3 regions of the Cytobacillus sp. Bac17 genome follow, and region 1 is predicted to be linked to each of the others. Evidence: predicted binding sites of a transcription regulator. Region 1 holds the regulator's gene; each other region holds the start of a gene.
What was found. Region 1 encodes Rex, which represses fermentation and respiration genes when NADH is low (regulators of the CRP and FNR family bind a similar motif). Its sites were predicted from a motif close to TTGTGAAATATTTCACAA; they were not measured.
Positions count from the first base shown of each region.

Region 2: NR125_RS11875 (L-lactate dehydrogenase) is a predicted target of Rex. The motif match lies at 2,229-2,246, and genes of this name have one in related genera.
Region 3: NR125_RS19555 (cytochrome c oxidase subunit 2A) is a predicted target of Rex. The motif match lies at 1,555-1,572, and genes of this name have one in related genera.

Region 1 covers NZ_JALJRC010000029.1:4,305-9,457, reverse strand. The annotation lists gene groL (chaperonin GroEL) at 1-1,131, opposite strand, end outside; gene groES (co-chaperone GroES) at 1,193-1,477, opposite strand; gene NR125_RS23640 (CPBP family intramembrane glutamic endopeptidase) at 1,795-2,520, shown strand; gene NR125_RS23635 (YdiK family protein) at 2,567-2,770, shown strand; gene NR125_RS23630 (redox-sensing transcriptional repressor Rex) at 2,792-3,436, opposite strand; gene moaC (cyclic pyranopterin monophosphate synthase MoaC) at 3,464-3,946, opposite strand; gene NR125_RS23620 (ABC-F family ATP-binding cassette domain-containing protein) at 4,137-5,153, shown strand, end outside.
Region 2 covers NZ_JALJRC010000008.1:2,479-7,631, forward strand. The annotation lists gene NR125_RS11865 (nucleobase:cation symporter-2 family protein) at 1-948, shown strand, start outside; gene NR125_RS11870 (aromatic ring-hydroxylating dioxygenase subunit alpha) at 971-1,981, shown strand; gene NR125_RS11875 (L-lactate dehydrogenase) at 2,269-3,198, shown strand; gene NR125_RS11880 (L-lactate permease) at 3,234-4,805, shown strand; gene NR125_RS11885 (LXG domain-containing protein) at 5,004-5,153, shown strand, end outside.
Region 3 covers NZ_JALJRC010000019.1:30,035-35,187, reverse strand. The annotation lists gene NR125_RS19565 (nucleobase:cation symporter-2 family protein) at 1-509, opposite strand, end outside; gene NR125_RS19560 (xanthine phosphoribosyltransferase) at 506-1,108, opposite strand; purine riboswitch at 1,263-1,364, opposite strand; gene NR125_RS19555 (cytochrome c oxidase subunit 2A) at 1,724-1,873, shown strand; gene NR125_RS19550 (cytochrome c oxidase subunit II) at 1,895-2,371, shown strand; gene NR125_RS19545 (b(o/a)3-type cytochrome-c oxidase subunit 1) at 2,371-4,026, shown strand; gene NR125_RS19540 (DMT family transporter) at 4,062-4,982, opposite strand; gene NR125_RS19535 (carboxypeptidase M32) at 5,046-5,153, opposite strand, start outside.

The DNA.
Region 1 (5,153 bases):
AACAACTGCAACACCACCAGCAAGTTTAGCAAGGCGCTCTTGTAATTTTTCGCGGTCAAATTCAGAAGTTGTTTCTTCCATTTGAGTGCGGATCTGGTTCACACGTCCGCCGATTTGCGCGCTGTCTCCAGCACCCTCAACGATTGTAGTGTTTTCTTTTGTAACAACTACTTTAGTAGCGCGTCCTAAAGAGTCGATTGTAGCAGACTTAAGGTCACGGCCTAACTCTTCAGTGATTACTTCACCGCCAGTCAGGATCGCGATATCTTCAAGCATAGCTTTGCGGCGGTCACCGAAGCCAGGAGCTTTTACTGCTACCGCGTTGAAAGTTCCGCGAAGCTTATTCACAACTAGTGTAGCAAGTGCTTCACCTTCAACATCTTCAGCTACAAGCAATAAAGGCTTGCCTTGCTGTACAACTTGCTCAAGTACAGGAAGGATTTCCTGGATGCTTGTGATCTTCTTATCAGTGATTAAGATATAAGGGTTTTCAAGAACCGCTTCCATCTTATCAGAATCTGTAACCATGTATGGAGAAGCATATCCGCGGTCGAATTGCATACCTTCAACCACATCAAGCTCAGTTGTGAATCCTTTAGATTCTTCGATTGTGATAACACCATCGTTGCCAACGCGCTCCATTGCTTCAGCGATCAGCTGGCCAACTTCATTGTCAGCAGCAGAGATTGCAGCAACCTGAGCAATAGATTCCTTATTTTCGATTGGCTTAGAAATAGCTTTTAATTCTTCTACAGCTGTAACAACTGCTTTTTCGATTCCTTTGCGGATGCCCATTGGGTTAGCGCCTGCAGTTACGTTCTTAAGGCCTTCACGGATCATTGCCTGAGCAAGAACAGTTGCAGTTGTTGTACCGTCACCGGCAACATCATTTGTTTTACTTGCTACTTCAGCAACAAGCTTCGCACCCATGTTTTCGAATGCATCTTCAAGCTCGATTTCTTTCGCAATTGTCACACCATCATTGGTGATAAGTGGAGAACCGAATTTCTTCTCAAGAACCACGTTGCGTCCTTTAGGTCCAAGAGTTACTTTTACCGCATTTGCAAGGGAATCCACACCGCGAAGCATCGCGCGGCGAGCTTCTTCACTAAATTTAATCTCTTTAGCCATTGATAAAAACCTCCTCAAAAATTTTAGCTTTATTCTTTAATAATCTTCGTCTGATCGGCGATTAGCCAATTACAGCAAGAATGTCATTTTCGCGTAAAATTAAATACTCTTTGCCTTCGTACTTCACTTCAGTACCAGCATATTTTGAGAAGATGATACGATCGCCGTCAGCAACTTCAAGGGCAACACGCTCACCATTTTCAAGAACGCGGCCAGTTCCTACAGCTACAACTTTACCTTCTTGAGGCTTTTCTTTAGCAGTGTCCGGCAGTACGATGCCGCTTGCAGTTTTTTCTTCAGTTTCAACAAGCTCGATAATAATTCGATCACCTAGTGGCTTTAACAAGTGAAACAACCTCCTCAAATAATATGTAAATATTTTTATTTATTAGCACTCTCTCTGTATGAGTGCTAACACAATTATTATATTAATGAATCTCATTTCTATTTGCAAGGGTGAAGCTTAAATTTTTTAGAAAAAATTTCATTCGCCCATACACGCTATTTTTCGACACAGACAACCTCTTAAGTATGCTTCGGAACTCTTCACTTTACCCATAGTATTTTCCTGCTTTGATGCTGATATTTGAAACCCGCTCCTTATTAAGAGTACAATGGCTTTAGGACTTGTTTTCCAACACTCAGAATAAGGAGTATAACATTTTGAAGAAGGAATATTGGTTTATATTAATAGCTTATATTGCCATGCAGCTGTCCAGTTTGTTTGGCGTTCCGCTTGTGTTATTTATTGCAGATGCCCTTGGACAGAACCCCGAAAACATGCAGATCCTGGCTGTAGCCTACTGGCTTGTCATCAGTTTTACGGTTACACTGATCATTACGCTTCTATTATTAAGAAAAGAGATGAAAAAAGGCCTGGATAGGGATGCATCTTCCGCAGCAAGCTCAGCGGGCTGGGCAGTTGGGGGTATATTTTTGGCCCTGATCGCTCAAGCTACTGCTGCCAGCATTGAAAATATGATTGGGATTGAAATGGGATCTGAGAATACGCAGCAGATTATCCGGATTATTGAAGCATCGCCAATCGTTATCTTAATTAGTTCGGTCATTGGGCCAATACTTGAGGAGATTGTCTTTAGAAAAGTTATTTTCGGTTCTCTCCATAAGCGCTTCAACTTCTTCTTATCGGCCCTGATCAGCTCAGTCATTTTTGCACTTGCCCATTTCGAGCCTGAACATGTACTGCTGTACTCGGCAATGGGGTTCACCTTTGCTTTCTTATATGTCAAAACGAAGCGGATTATTGTGCCGATTTTTGCCCATGTGGCGATGAACACCTTTGTTGCGGTTATCCAGCTGAATCAGGATAATATGCAAAAATGGTTAGAAGAAATGGAAAAAATGCAGAGCTTTATCAGCTTTTTCTAGCATAGGGAAATGCTTTGCAGAGTTTTAAACTTACTGGGGGATTTTGATGAGAAGCACACCTTTGTTTTCAGGCTTTATTTACATCCTTCTCGGATGCCTTTTCACTTTTATAGCCATACAGAATATCCAGCATGAAGAAACCTGGGGATTCTTTACTTATTTTCTGATTATAATTGCCACATTCGATTTTGGCACCGGACTGCGGATGGTTGGCCTGCATTTTAAAATGAAAAATAAAATGAAAAAATGAGCCCCCAAAAGGCTCATTTTTTTACATTTCTTCCGGATAGTTTTTCAGAAAATAAACCAGTGACTGCAATTCTACTGCCAGATCGATATGGTGAATCCGAATCGAGGCTGGCACAGTGAGCCTCGCAGGTGTAAAATTAAGGATTCCTTTTATTTTCGCATTCACCATCCGATCGGTAATAGCCTGGGCAGGCGGTGCCGGCACCGTTAAAATCGCCACCTGAATATTATTATTTATAATAACTTCTTCAAGGTCATCCATATGATGGACCGGTACATCACCGATTTTCGTGCCAACCTTACTCTCATCAACATCAAAGGCTACTTCTATTTTGGTATTATTATTTTTAAGAAAATTATAGTTAAGAAAGGCTGTTCCTAAATTCCCTACCCCGATCAAAGCTACTTTAGTCAGCTCATCCTGGTCAAGAGTCTTCCGAAAGAAGCCCAGCAGGTAATTCACATTATATCCATATCCTTTTTTTCCTAACGCACCAAAGTACGAAAAATCGCGGCGGATTGTTGCAGAATCTACCTTTACCGCCTCACTCAATTCTGCTGAAGAGACTCTTTGTTTGCCTGATGAGTGAAGGTTTTTTAGAAAGCGGTAGTATAAAGGCAGCCGTTTAGCTGTTGCCTGCGGTATCTTAATTGGTTCATTGGCCATTCGTCCATCCCCATTTCTTATGATGAATTAATTTCTTTTAAAATCTCCGTTTTTTCCGCCTGTTTTCTCTATTAAAAAGGTTGGCCCAATCACCATTCCTTTATCTACAGCCTTGCACATGTCATAAACGGTCAGCGCACAGACAGAAGCGGCTGTTAACGCTTCCATTTCCACACCCGTATTTCCCTTCGTTTTTACAGAAGCAGTAATGATCAGGACATACTCTTCCTCTTCCGCCTTCCATGAAAATGAAATGTCCACGCCCTTAAGCGGCAGCGGATGGCACATCGGAATAATGTCCCATGTTTTCTTGCTCGCCATAATGCCTGCAGTTTGTGCAACAGCGAGTACATCCCCTTTTTTCATGGAGTTGGATGTTATCTTTTCGTATATCTCCTGATTAAGAGTAATACTTGATTGAGCAATGGCTGTTCTTGCCGTTTCAGGTTTATCGCTGACATCCACCATTTTTGCCCTGCCCTCTTGATTAAAATGAGTAAAATCCGCCATTCAAAACACCTCTCTTCAAAATCATACACTATTTTTCTGTTACTTTGTATGTGCTTTGTATTGTTCCTCACATATTTATTTGCCTTTTGTCTTGATTGAATGCCCCGCAGAAGGGCTTATAGTCCTGTCTCCTTTATTGCCGAACATATATGAATGAGTTACACTTACTCTATACCCGAGGTGAAAGAACATGATATTATTACAAGTCAATCAGCTGGCGAAAAATTTTGGCGCTGATCCCATTTTAACCAATATAAAGCTTGAAGTACAAACCAGGGACAGGATTGCGCTAGTAGGGCGCAATGGTGCAGGAAAATCCACCCTTTTGAAAATTATTGCCGGACAAATGACATATGACTCCGGTGAGATTATAAAGCCAAAGGAAGTAACAATTGGCTATCTTGCACAAAATACCGGCCTGGAATCAGAGTTATCCATTTGGGATGAAATGCTGACTGTTTTTAGCCATCTGCAGAAGCAGGAAAAACAGCTTCGCAGCCTTGAAGAACAAATGGCGGACCCTGATATCCTAAATAACTCTGATGCCTATGAACGCACCTTAAAAGAATACGACAAGCTTCAGGTTGATTTCAAAGAAAATGGCGGCTATCAATATGAGGCAGATATCCGTTCCATTCTCCACGGACTCAACTTCAGCTCAATGGGCTATGACACTAAAATTTCATCATTGAGCGGCGGACAGCGTACCAGATTGGCCCTTGGTAAACTTTTGCTGACAAAGCCTGATATCTTAATACTGGACGAGCCTACCAACCACCTGGATATTGAAACATTATCATGGCTCGAACAGTACCTGCAGGGATACAATGGTGCCATTCTAATCGTATCCCATGACCGATATTTCCTTGATAAGGTCGTTTCCCAGGTTTACGAGATTTCCCGCCGCCAAATAAGAAAGTACCCAGGAAACTACAGTTCCTATCTCGATCAAAAAGCGGCTAACTTTGAAAGAGAAATGAAGCAATTCGAGAAACAGCAGGAAGAGATCGCTAAGCTGCAGGATTTTATCCAGCGAAATCTTGCCCGTGCTTCCACAACCAAAAGGGCACAAAGCCGCAGAAAGCAGCTGGCCAGAATGGACGTGATGGACAGGCCGCTTGGAGACGAGAAATCAGCTTCTTTTGGCTTTGACATTGAACGGCAATCAGGCAATGAGGTTTTAAATATTCATTCTCTTGCTATTGGC
Region 2 (5,153 bases), on a different contig from region 1:
CCTCCGATTGTAGCGGGGACAGTCATTGTCGTTGTTGGGCTTTCATTAATGCCGAGTGCGATCAATTCTATCTACTCGGCACCAGGAAACTTTGGAGAAAATATATTCGTTGCAGCTGTGACAGCGGCTGTGCTGATTTTCTGCATGTATATTGGCGAGAAGTCCCAATCGAAACTGAAATACATTAAAATCGTATCCGTTATTTTATCACTGGGTATTGGATCAATTGTTGCTTCATTCTTTGGGTTAGTCGACTTCTCATCGCTGGGTAAGTCGGCGTGGTTCCAGATGCCAAGCCTGTTTGCCTTTGGAGCTCCTGAATTTGATCTGCATGCGATTCTGATTATGGCAGCCATCTATTTTATTGTCACAATCGAAACAACTGGGACGTGGTTTACGGTTAGTAAGGTGACAGGGGAAAAACTGGATGATAAACGTTTAAATGGCGGGGCATTTGGAGAAGGGCTGGGCTGTTTTATTGGTTCCTTCTTTGGGGGAACACCGGTAACAGGCTACTCATCCAATGCCGGCATCATTGCCATCACAGGAGTGAAAAGCCGCAGGCCGATTATCGCAGGCGGTGTGATTATGATTATCCTGGGCATGATGCCAAAGCTGATGAATTTAATAGCATGCATTCCCGGGGTTGTCATCAACAGTGTGTTTGCCATTTTATGCGTAGTCATCATGATGAATGGATTCAAAGTGATAAAGGAAGTGGCCTTTACAGAACGGAATATGCTTGTGATCGGTGTGCCGATTATGCTTGCCCTGTTTGCCGTGCTAATGCCTGCTGATGTGTTAAAAGGGCTGCCTGACATTGCAACCTATTTTGTCTCATCAGGTACAGCCATCGGAGCGATTACAGCGCTGGTTCTAAATCTGGTTCTGCCGCAAAAGCTTGAAGATAGTGTAAAAACAAATGAAGTAACAGTACATGTCAATTAAAGTCGCGAAGGGAAGTGTCGCTATGCAGCAAGATCGATTATGGAATGAATGGCATCCAGTATGCAAAGCAGAGGAATTGCTGGAGGATCCCAAACAGGTATTTGTCCTTGGGGAGCGTGTCGTCATTTTCCGCAATGAAAAAGGGGTTCACGCATTTAAGGATCTTTGTATCCACCGGGGGGCAGCCCTTTCCCTTGGAAAGGTGAAGAACGGAAATCTGGTCTGCGCTTATCATGCCTGGGAATACGATTGTACAGGTGCCTGTGAGAAAATTCCTGCCCTGCCGAGCGGCAGAGCCATTCCAAGTAAAGCAAGAGCAACCGTTTACCATTGTGAGGAGTATCTGGGGCTGATCTGGGTTAACTTAGGGGAAGATCCGGCGCCGCTTGTTTCCTTTCCTGAATATAGCATGGAGGGGTACCGGACTGCAATTTGCGGCCCCTATGAGGTAAAAGCAAATGCCCCAAGAATTATTGAAAATTTCCTGGATGTTTCGCATCTTATGTTTGTACATGAAGGCCTGCTTGGAGATGAGGATCATGCGGAGGTTGTCGATTATAAAGTTGAATTTGTTGATAATCGCTTAATTACTAGTAAAATCCCGGTCTATCAGCCGAACCCTGACGGACGCTCCAAAGGCGGGTATGCTGACTATGTGTATGAAATCCTCAATCCAACTACCGCCCGTTTTACAAAAACAACGGAAGGATCGGATGATGAGCTGACGATTCTGCTAGCTGTCAATCAAGAGGATCACGAGCAGGCCAAGGCATTTATGCTGTTGACCAGAAACTATGATCTGGACATGCCGGATGAGCCTTTTATTGAATTTCAGGATACGATTTTTTATCAGGATTTAGATATCGTCCAAAGTCAAAAACCAGAGCTGCTGCCGCTTGACTTACAGGCAGAGCTGCATCTTAAGTCAGACGCCCTTACTATTGCCTATCGCAAATGGCTAAATGAGCTGGGTGTGGAGAATGGCACAAATCCCATTCAGGATGAAGCACGGAAAAAAGTATTAGTGCAATAATGATCAGTGCCAGCTCCCCGCTATGCTGCAGCTTACAGGGGGGCTGGCACTTCTTATCCACTCCTTAATTGTTTAAAAAAGTTTGAGGAAAGACTTGCGCAAAAACAAAAGCACTGATATATTTTAAATGTGAAGAATTTCACAAATAACTATATCGATATTTTTTTTAATTTAATATGTGAATTAATTCACATAGATTTAATCACCTAAATAAGATGAGATCAATAGAATATTTTTTTATGACTTTATGTGAAATATTTCACAATTAATTATTGGAGGAACTTATTATGAATTTAACATTAGGAAACAAAATTGTATTAGTAGGAAATGGCGCTGTTGGATCAAGTTATGCTTATGCCTTATTAAATCAGGGCTTATGTGATGAGTTAATCATTATTGATGTAAATGAGGAGAAAGCAAAAGGAGATGTCATGGATTTAAACCACGGCATTGCCTATGCTCCAACGGCTATGACGATTAGATATGGTTCTTATAAGGACTGTAAGGATGCCGCTCTTGTGGTGATCTGTGCAGGGGCAGCGCAAAAACCGGGAGAAACACGGCTGGATCTCGTGAATAAAAACGTTAAGATCTTCAAATCCATTGTAGAGAGCATTATGGATTCTGGATTTAATGGGATTTTCTTAGTTGCAGCAAATCCAGTCGATATCTTATCTTATGCAACCTGGAAATTCTCTGGCTTGCCTAAAGAAAGAGTCATCGGGTCTGGAACCATCCTGGACTCTGCCAGATTCCGCTATTTATTAGGGAAAGAATTTGATACGGCAGCCGTAAGTGTCCATGGGTATATTATCGGTGAACATGGCGACTCCCAATTCCCGGTATGGAGCTTTGCCAATATTGCCGGAACCCCGGTAGCTGAGAGATTAACAGAAGAAAGAAAAGAAGAAATTGCTGTCCAAGTCCGGGATGCTGCATATGAAATTATTAACGCAAAAGGTGCAACCTACTATGGAATTGCGATGGGGCTGGTCAGAATAACAAAAGCCATCTTACGAAATGAGAATGTGGTATTGCCGGTTGGAGCATTGTTAGAAGGAGAATATGGCCACAGTGATGTGTTTGTCGGGATTCCGTCACTTATCACAAGAAACGGTGTGAAAAATATTGTTGAGCTGTCATTGACAGAGGATGAAAAAAGGAAGTTTGCTAGATCTGTTCAAACCTTAAAAGACATCCAAAATTCAGCATTATGACGAGTTGACATCTTAGATCCAAAGGAGCAGATCATATGTTAGTGGAAACGTTCAATCCTTTTCATAACCTGGCTATTTCCTCCCTGGTGGCAGCTATACCGATTCTGTTATTTCTGATTTGCTTGACGGTATTGAAAATGAAGGGTATTCATGCAGCACTAGTAAACTTAGCTGTCACTTTTTTCATCGCTCTTATCATCTTTAAATTGCCATTCGGAGAAGCGGCAGGAAGTGTTATTCAAGGTGCTGCATCAGGAATTTGGCCAATTGGCTGGATTATTGTCATGGCTGTATGGCTATATAAAATTTCGGTGGCATCAGGCAAGTTTGATATTTTGCGCGGAAGCATCGCAGGAATTTCCCAGGACCAGCGCATTCAATTTCTTCTGATCGGATTTTGCTTTAATGCCTTTCTCGAAGGAGCTGCCGGCTTCGGCGTACCGATTGCCATTTGTGCCGTGCTGTTAGTGTCACTGGGCTTCAAGCCTTTACAGGCAGCCATGCTCTGTCTCATTGCAAACGGTGCTTCAGGCGCCTTTGGTGCGATTGGAATACCGGTCGGCATTGTCGATACGTTTGGGATTCCAGGGGTTACTTCCATGGATGTGTCGATCATGACAGCTCTGACACTGCCGATTATTAACTTTACCATTCCCTTTTTATTAATATGGCTCATTGACGGGATTAAAGGAATTAAGGAAGTATTCCCGGCTATCCTGATCACAGCTGGGGTTTACACTGTGGCACAAGCAATCATCACGATATTTATAGGCCCGGAGCTTGCTGATATTATTCCTTCCTTATTAGCAATGGGTGTATTAGCGTTATTTCTGAAAAAGTGGAAACCAAAAAATATCTTTTTGCTCAATGGGAAAGAGTGTCGATTTGAACAGCATTCCTTAGGTAAAATTGTTAAAGCATGGTCACCATTTTATCTATTGACCCTATTTATTTTAATATGGAGTTTCCCGGCATTTAAAGGTCTTTTTGCTGAAGGGGGCCTGCTGGAATTCACAGTCATTAACTTCGATATACCCGGATCTTCTCTTAGTGTCAGCATCAGTTTAATAGGTGCTACTGGAACAGCAATCTTATTGGCAGGCTTAACGACAATCGCAACGACTCAAGGCATCAGTATGGGTGAAGGATTCAAGCTTCTCAAAAAGACAGTTTCAGAGTTTTGGACTCCGATTATCATGATTTGTGCCATTATCGGGATTTCAAAGCTCATGACGTATGGAGGAATGACCGTCACTTTGGGTGAAGCCGTTGCAACCACTGGAACTATATTTCCACTGCTATCACCCGTTTTAGGCTGGATTGGGGTGTTCATGACAGGATCTGTCGTGAACAATAATACTCTATTTGCGCCCATCCAGGCGACTGCCGGTCATGTGATCGGAACCAACTCATCCTTATTGCTCTCTGCCAATACGGCTGGAGGCGTGATGGCAAAGCTCATCTCTCCTCAGTCCATCGCCATTGCCACAGCAGCTGTTGGCGAGACAGGAAAAGAAGCCGATTTGACGAAAATGACATTGAAATATAGCTTTGGATTGCTGGTGTTTGTTTGTATTTGGACATTGATATTGTCATTATTTTTCTAGTTTCCTCATAAAAAAGAGACATGCTTAGCAAAAGCCTGTCTCTTTTCATTTCAGGTGCTTGGGGAATCCAAAAACCATGGATCAAACTCTAGGATACTTTTACACTATTTCATGCCAAAATTCCTATTCAACTAATTGCCCGAGTCCTTTAAGATAAAAATAGAAGAAAATGGAATTTATAATACGGAGCTGATTCTGTTGAAAGTTCTTGAAGTAGATTCCTTGCTTGCAGGAATCCACGAAACCAGCAATCAATTATCCATCCTTAAAGATCAGGTAAGTCAAGTTCAGGTATCCATCCAGGAACTGGTGTCTCTTGAAGATGTGTTCAAAGGACAGGGCGGCCAG
Region 3 (5,153 bases), on a different contig from region 1:
ATGAACAGCAAAGTGCCAAAAGCCAATGCTATATTTGTCAGGGAGCCAAAGTCAGGGCTTCCCTCACCTCCAGCCATATTATTCATTGCTACAGGAATTAACGTAATCCCTATAATGGTAACTACAGACCCTGTTACAACAGGCGGAAAAAATTTAACCAGTTTTCCAAAATACTTTGAAACAGCTACAACGAAAATACCAGAAACCAGAATAGAACCATAGATAGCAGGTATTCCATACTGCCCTCCGATCGCAATCATCGGTCCAACGGCCGTAAATGTGCAGCCCAGAACTACGGGAAGGCCAATCCCAAAAAATTTACTGCGCCATACTTGAAGGAGTGTTGCAATTCCGCACATAAAAATATCAATGGAAACAAGATAAGTAAGCTGTTCCCCTGTTAAGCCAAGTGCCCCTCCTACAATCAATGGTACAATTACCGCGCCTGCATACATGGCAAGGACATGCTGAATTCCCAATGAAGCAATTTTAAGCGGATTCTGATTCATCGTATCATTTCCTCCATATTCTTTGCTGTATTATCAAAGCTGATCATGCCGTTTTCAAGTGAGTCAATAATAGCTAAGGACTCGACCCGGAATCCCTTTTCCCTCAGCAGCTGTCCGCCATTTTGAAAGCCTTTTTCAATAACGATTCCAATCCCTGCAATTCCTGATCCCGCTTTTTTTACTATATCCGCAAGACCTAGTGCTGCCTGTCCATTCGCCAGAAAATCATCGATTATAAGGACATTATCTTTTTCTGATAGATATTTCTTTGAAACAGAGATTTCACTTGTTTCTTCCTTAGTAAAAGAATAGACAGAGGCTGTAATCAGGTCATTTACCAGAGTGAGAGATTTTCTTTTTCTAGCGAATACAACTGGAGCATTCAGATGGAGCCCAGCCATTACAGCTGGCGCAATCCCCGAAGATTCGATAGTCAATATTTTTGTAATCCCGCTTCTGGAGAATCTATCTGCAAATTCTTTGCCGACTTCATGCATTAGCTGAGGATCTATTTGGTGGTTCAGAAAAGAATCCACCTTTAAAACTGTCGGAGATAAAACAATCCCTTCGCTCTTTATTTTTTCAATAAGCATATCCATTTTGCATCCTCCTCTATGATAGATAGCCTTCAATTACTCATTCCAGCCATATAAAAAGCCTGAAGCCCATCGCATTCACAACATAAAAATGAGTGAAGCAATGGCCTTCAGGCTAATGATCTAAGCTGCAGGCAAACAAGGATGACTTTAAACGTCCTTTACATTGCTCACTCATAGTCGGATCATTTACGGTAACCCGGTAGAAACTTGCGAGCCATATCCTCGCGATTATATGAGTGAATGTTATTAATTTATTAACATTATAACATCATTTACTAATACTTCAATCAAAAATTTAACTAAATACGAACTAAACAATATATTACCAGAAAATTGTTCGCTAATCAGATAATTCGCCCTCTTCAGTATGTTTATTTTTAAAAATTTGCCTTCCTTCTGAAGCTCAATTAAACCTTCACAGTTTTTTCACAATTCACAGGAGTTTTTTGTGACATAAATCACTTAAATATCAATTTTTCACCATTATCATAGTGTTTAAGTTACGAATGAACAATTTGTGAACTCACTGAAAGCATCTAGAATCTTCCTAAATGTTTTGTATTATGAAAGTGTAATCATTTACTTTTTCCACATATTCGAAAGGAGTGAAAGACAATGGCGAAAACGGAACTCAGCCGAAAAACAAAAACTGAAATAGAGGATAGCTCTTCCTTAAAGGGAACGCTAGCTTCCGTTTTCTTATTAGGATTCTTCCTGATCATTACATGGGCAGGTGTTTATTCATTATTTATCAGCCGCTTTTAGAGTTAGAAAGGGGAAAAAGCCATGCATATGCATAAATTTGAAAAGGCCTGGCTCACTTTTGGAATCGGATCGCTGCTTGTTTTTCTAACAGTCTTGGGAGTCAGCGCATTTTACCTGGGCAATCAGCCCCCAAGCTGTTTGGCAACAATCGACCCTGAAAAGGTCGATACTACCGCTCCATTTAATGAGCCAGGACTGAAAAAGGTAGAAGGGAAAGATTGGGATTACGAATTGGTATACGTAGCATCTGCGTTTTCCTATAGCCCAGCTGAAGTGGAGGTTCCATATGGTGCTAAAGTGAAAATTATCGCAACAACCAAAGACGTTGTCCACGGTTTCGAAGTTGCAGGATCAAATATCAACATGATGCTAGAACCCGGCTATATCAGTGAACACATTACAACATTTGATAAAACTGGAGAATACTTAATTGTATGTAATGAATATTGCGGTGTTGGTCACCACATGATGTCGTCTAAAATTAAGGTGGTGGAATAATGTTTAATCCTTCAGCAAAATTTAAAGTTGACCGCCGTGACGGAAAATTGGCAATGGCTCACTTTTTCGTTGCATTTACAGCTTTAGCAATAGGCGGCCTTGCTGGCTTATTGCAGACTTTGGTCCGCTCCGGTAAATTCGAGCTTCCGGCAGGCATCGGGTATTACCAAATTCTCACGGTTCACGGTGTTGTACTCGGACTTGTACTTACTACCTTTTTTATAATGGGCTTCCAGTTAGCAGCAACAAGCAAAACATCAGGAACCCTTACAAATAAACAGCGAATTGCCGGCTGGGCCGGTTTTTGGCTGATGACAGCAGGAACTGTTCTTGCAGCTGTCATGATCCTGTTGAATGAAGCTACTGTTCTTTATACTTTCTATGCTCCTCTTCAGGCACATGCATTGTACTATATCAGTTTAACACTTGTTATAGTGGGAAGCTGGATTGACGGGGCAGCCATCATTATGAAGTATGCAGAATGGAGAAGAAAAAATCCCGGGCAGCCGAGTCCGTTATTAACCTTTATGTCATTGGTCAACACAATGATGTGGATTGTGGCAACAATCGGTGTAGCGTCTACTGTTCTTTTCCAGCTTCTTCCTTGGTCATTGGGGTTTGTAGAAACAGTAAATATCGGAGTCAGCCGTACTCTATTCTGGTATTTCGGACATCCGCTTGTTTACTTCTGGCTATTGCCAGCTTACATGGCCTGGTACGTTGTCATTCCTAAAGTCATCGGCGGAAAGATTTTTTCTGATTCATTGGCGCGCATGTCATTCATATTATTCCTGCTGTTCTCAATCCCTGTCGGATTTCACCATCAATTAATGGAGCCGGGAATTGACCCAGCATGGAAATTCTTACAGGTTATCCTAACATTCCTGGTTGTCATTCCATCTCTTATGACTGCATTTTCTCTTTTTGCCACTTTTGAAAGCTTTGGGCGTTCCAAAGGGGCCACAGGATTATTCGGCTGGGTAAAAAAACTGCCTTGGGGAGATGCCCGATTTACTGTTCCTTTCATCGGGATGGTTGCCTTTATACCTGCGGGAGCAGGCGGTATCGTTAATGCGTCCCACCAGATGAACCAGGTTGTCCATAACACGATTTGGGTAACCGGCCACTTTCACTTAACCGTGGCAACATCTGTAGTACTTACATTCTTTGGGGTTTCTTACTGGCTGATTCCACATCTCACAGGAAGAACATTAACAAAAGCGATGAATAAATTGGGTATCATCCAAGCAGTTATCTGGGCAATCGGAATGACATTCATGTCTGGTGCCATGCATGCTGCCGGTCTTCTGGGAGCGCCGCGCCGTTCATCATACTCTGAATATGGCGGAGCAGCACAAGCAGCAGAATGGATTCCATACCAGGTTGCACAGGCAATCGGCGGTTCTATCCTATTTATAGGCATCATCTTAATGCTTTATATCTTCATCAACCTTGCCTTTTTCGCACCAAAGGGAGAGCAGGAATTCCCTGTCGGAGAAGCTGCTGATGAAGCCGAAAAAGCTCCAATGGTATTTGAAAATTGGAAGCTTTGGCTTGGAATAACGGTTGTTCTTATTCTATTTGCCTACACCATTCCTTTTATAGATTTAATTCAAAATGCACCTCCCGGGGCTAAAGGATATAAGCTTTGGTAAAAAAAAACACTCCGTTCCGATATGGACGGAGTGTTTTAGTGTTCAAGCTTGCTTGAGTCTGCCGCCCTTCCTGCATTTTTCCTTCTTGCAGGCAAATTCACAATAATTACAGAACTGAGTATCAGCAAAGCACCAGCAATCTGGACTGCACCGAGACTTTCCCCGTAAAGTGTGACTCCTAGAAGCATGGCCACGACAGGTTCAACTGTAGCAATAACTGCAGCTTTGCTTCCATCCGTTTTTTCCAGTCCCCATGTATATACAAAATAGGCGAGAACCGTAGGTACAAATCCAAGACCAATACTAAGAAACAAAACTTCAGTGTTTAGAAAGATTTCAGCTTTTGTCCACAGTCTGGTTACCGGGATTAGAAATACCGATGCAATCAGGAATGTATAAAGCGTAACTGTATACGGATGATATTTTCTTAATGCAAATTTTCCGAATATCGTATACAGTGCATAGCCAAACCCAGAACCCAATCCCGTCATAATTCCAAGCAAAGTGATATCACGGCTGCCTGCTGTTACTCCGGCAATTAGAATGCAGCCTAAAATTGTGCCTGCCACAGCTGCAATCTTTCCAAGATTTATTCCTTCCTTTAAAAACAGGTAAGATAATACAGTAACAAATGCTGGAGCTGTGTAAAGCAGAACGACAGCCATTGATATGCTGATTTGGTTCATTGCTGTGAAATAACAATAATTAAAAAAGACGATGCTCAGTATTCCGGTTCCTGCAAAAAGTCTGATGTCAGAGGCAGATTGCAATTTAAAACAGTTCCGGAAACGCATAATTCCTATTAGGACAAGAAATATTGCTGCAAAAAAAACTCTCGCGGCCACAATTTCCATAGCCGTAAATCCATATTCTCCGAGCCCTTTAACAAAAACAGCAATAATTCCCCATAGACTTGCCCCTAACGCAATCATTATGAATGGAAGTATTTTCTTCATTATTTCTCTCCATGAAGTAAGAGGATGGCTGAGGCCACCCTCCTCTCAAATTATAATAAACACCTATTTCAACTGATAGACCTTACCGTACTTATCATATAGATAGTCAATTAAATGCTGGGCATTCAGTCCTTCTCCAGTTACGTCATTTAAGATTTCAAGCGGTTTTTT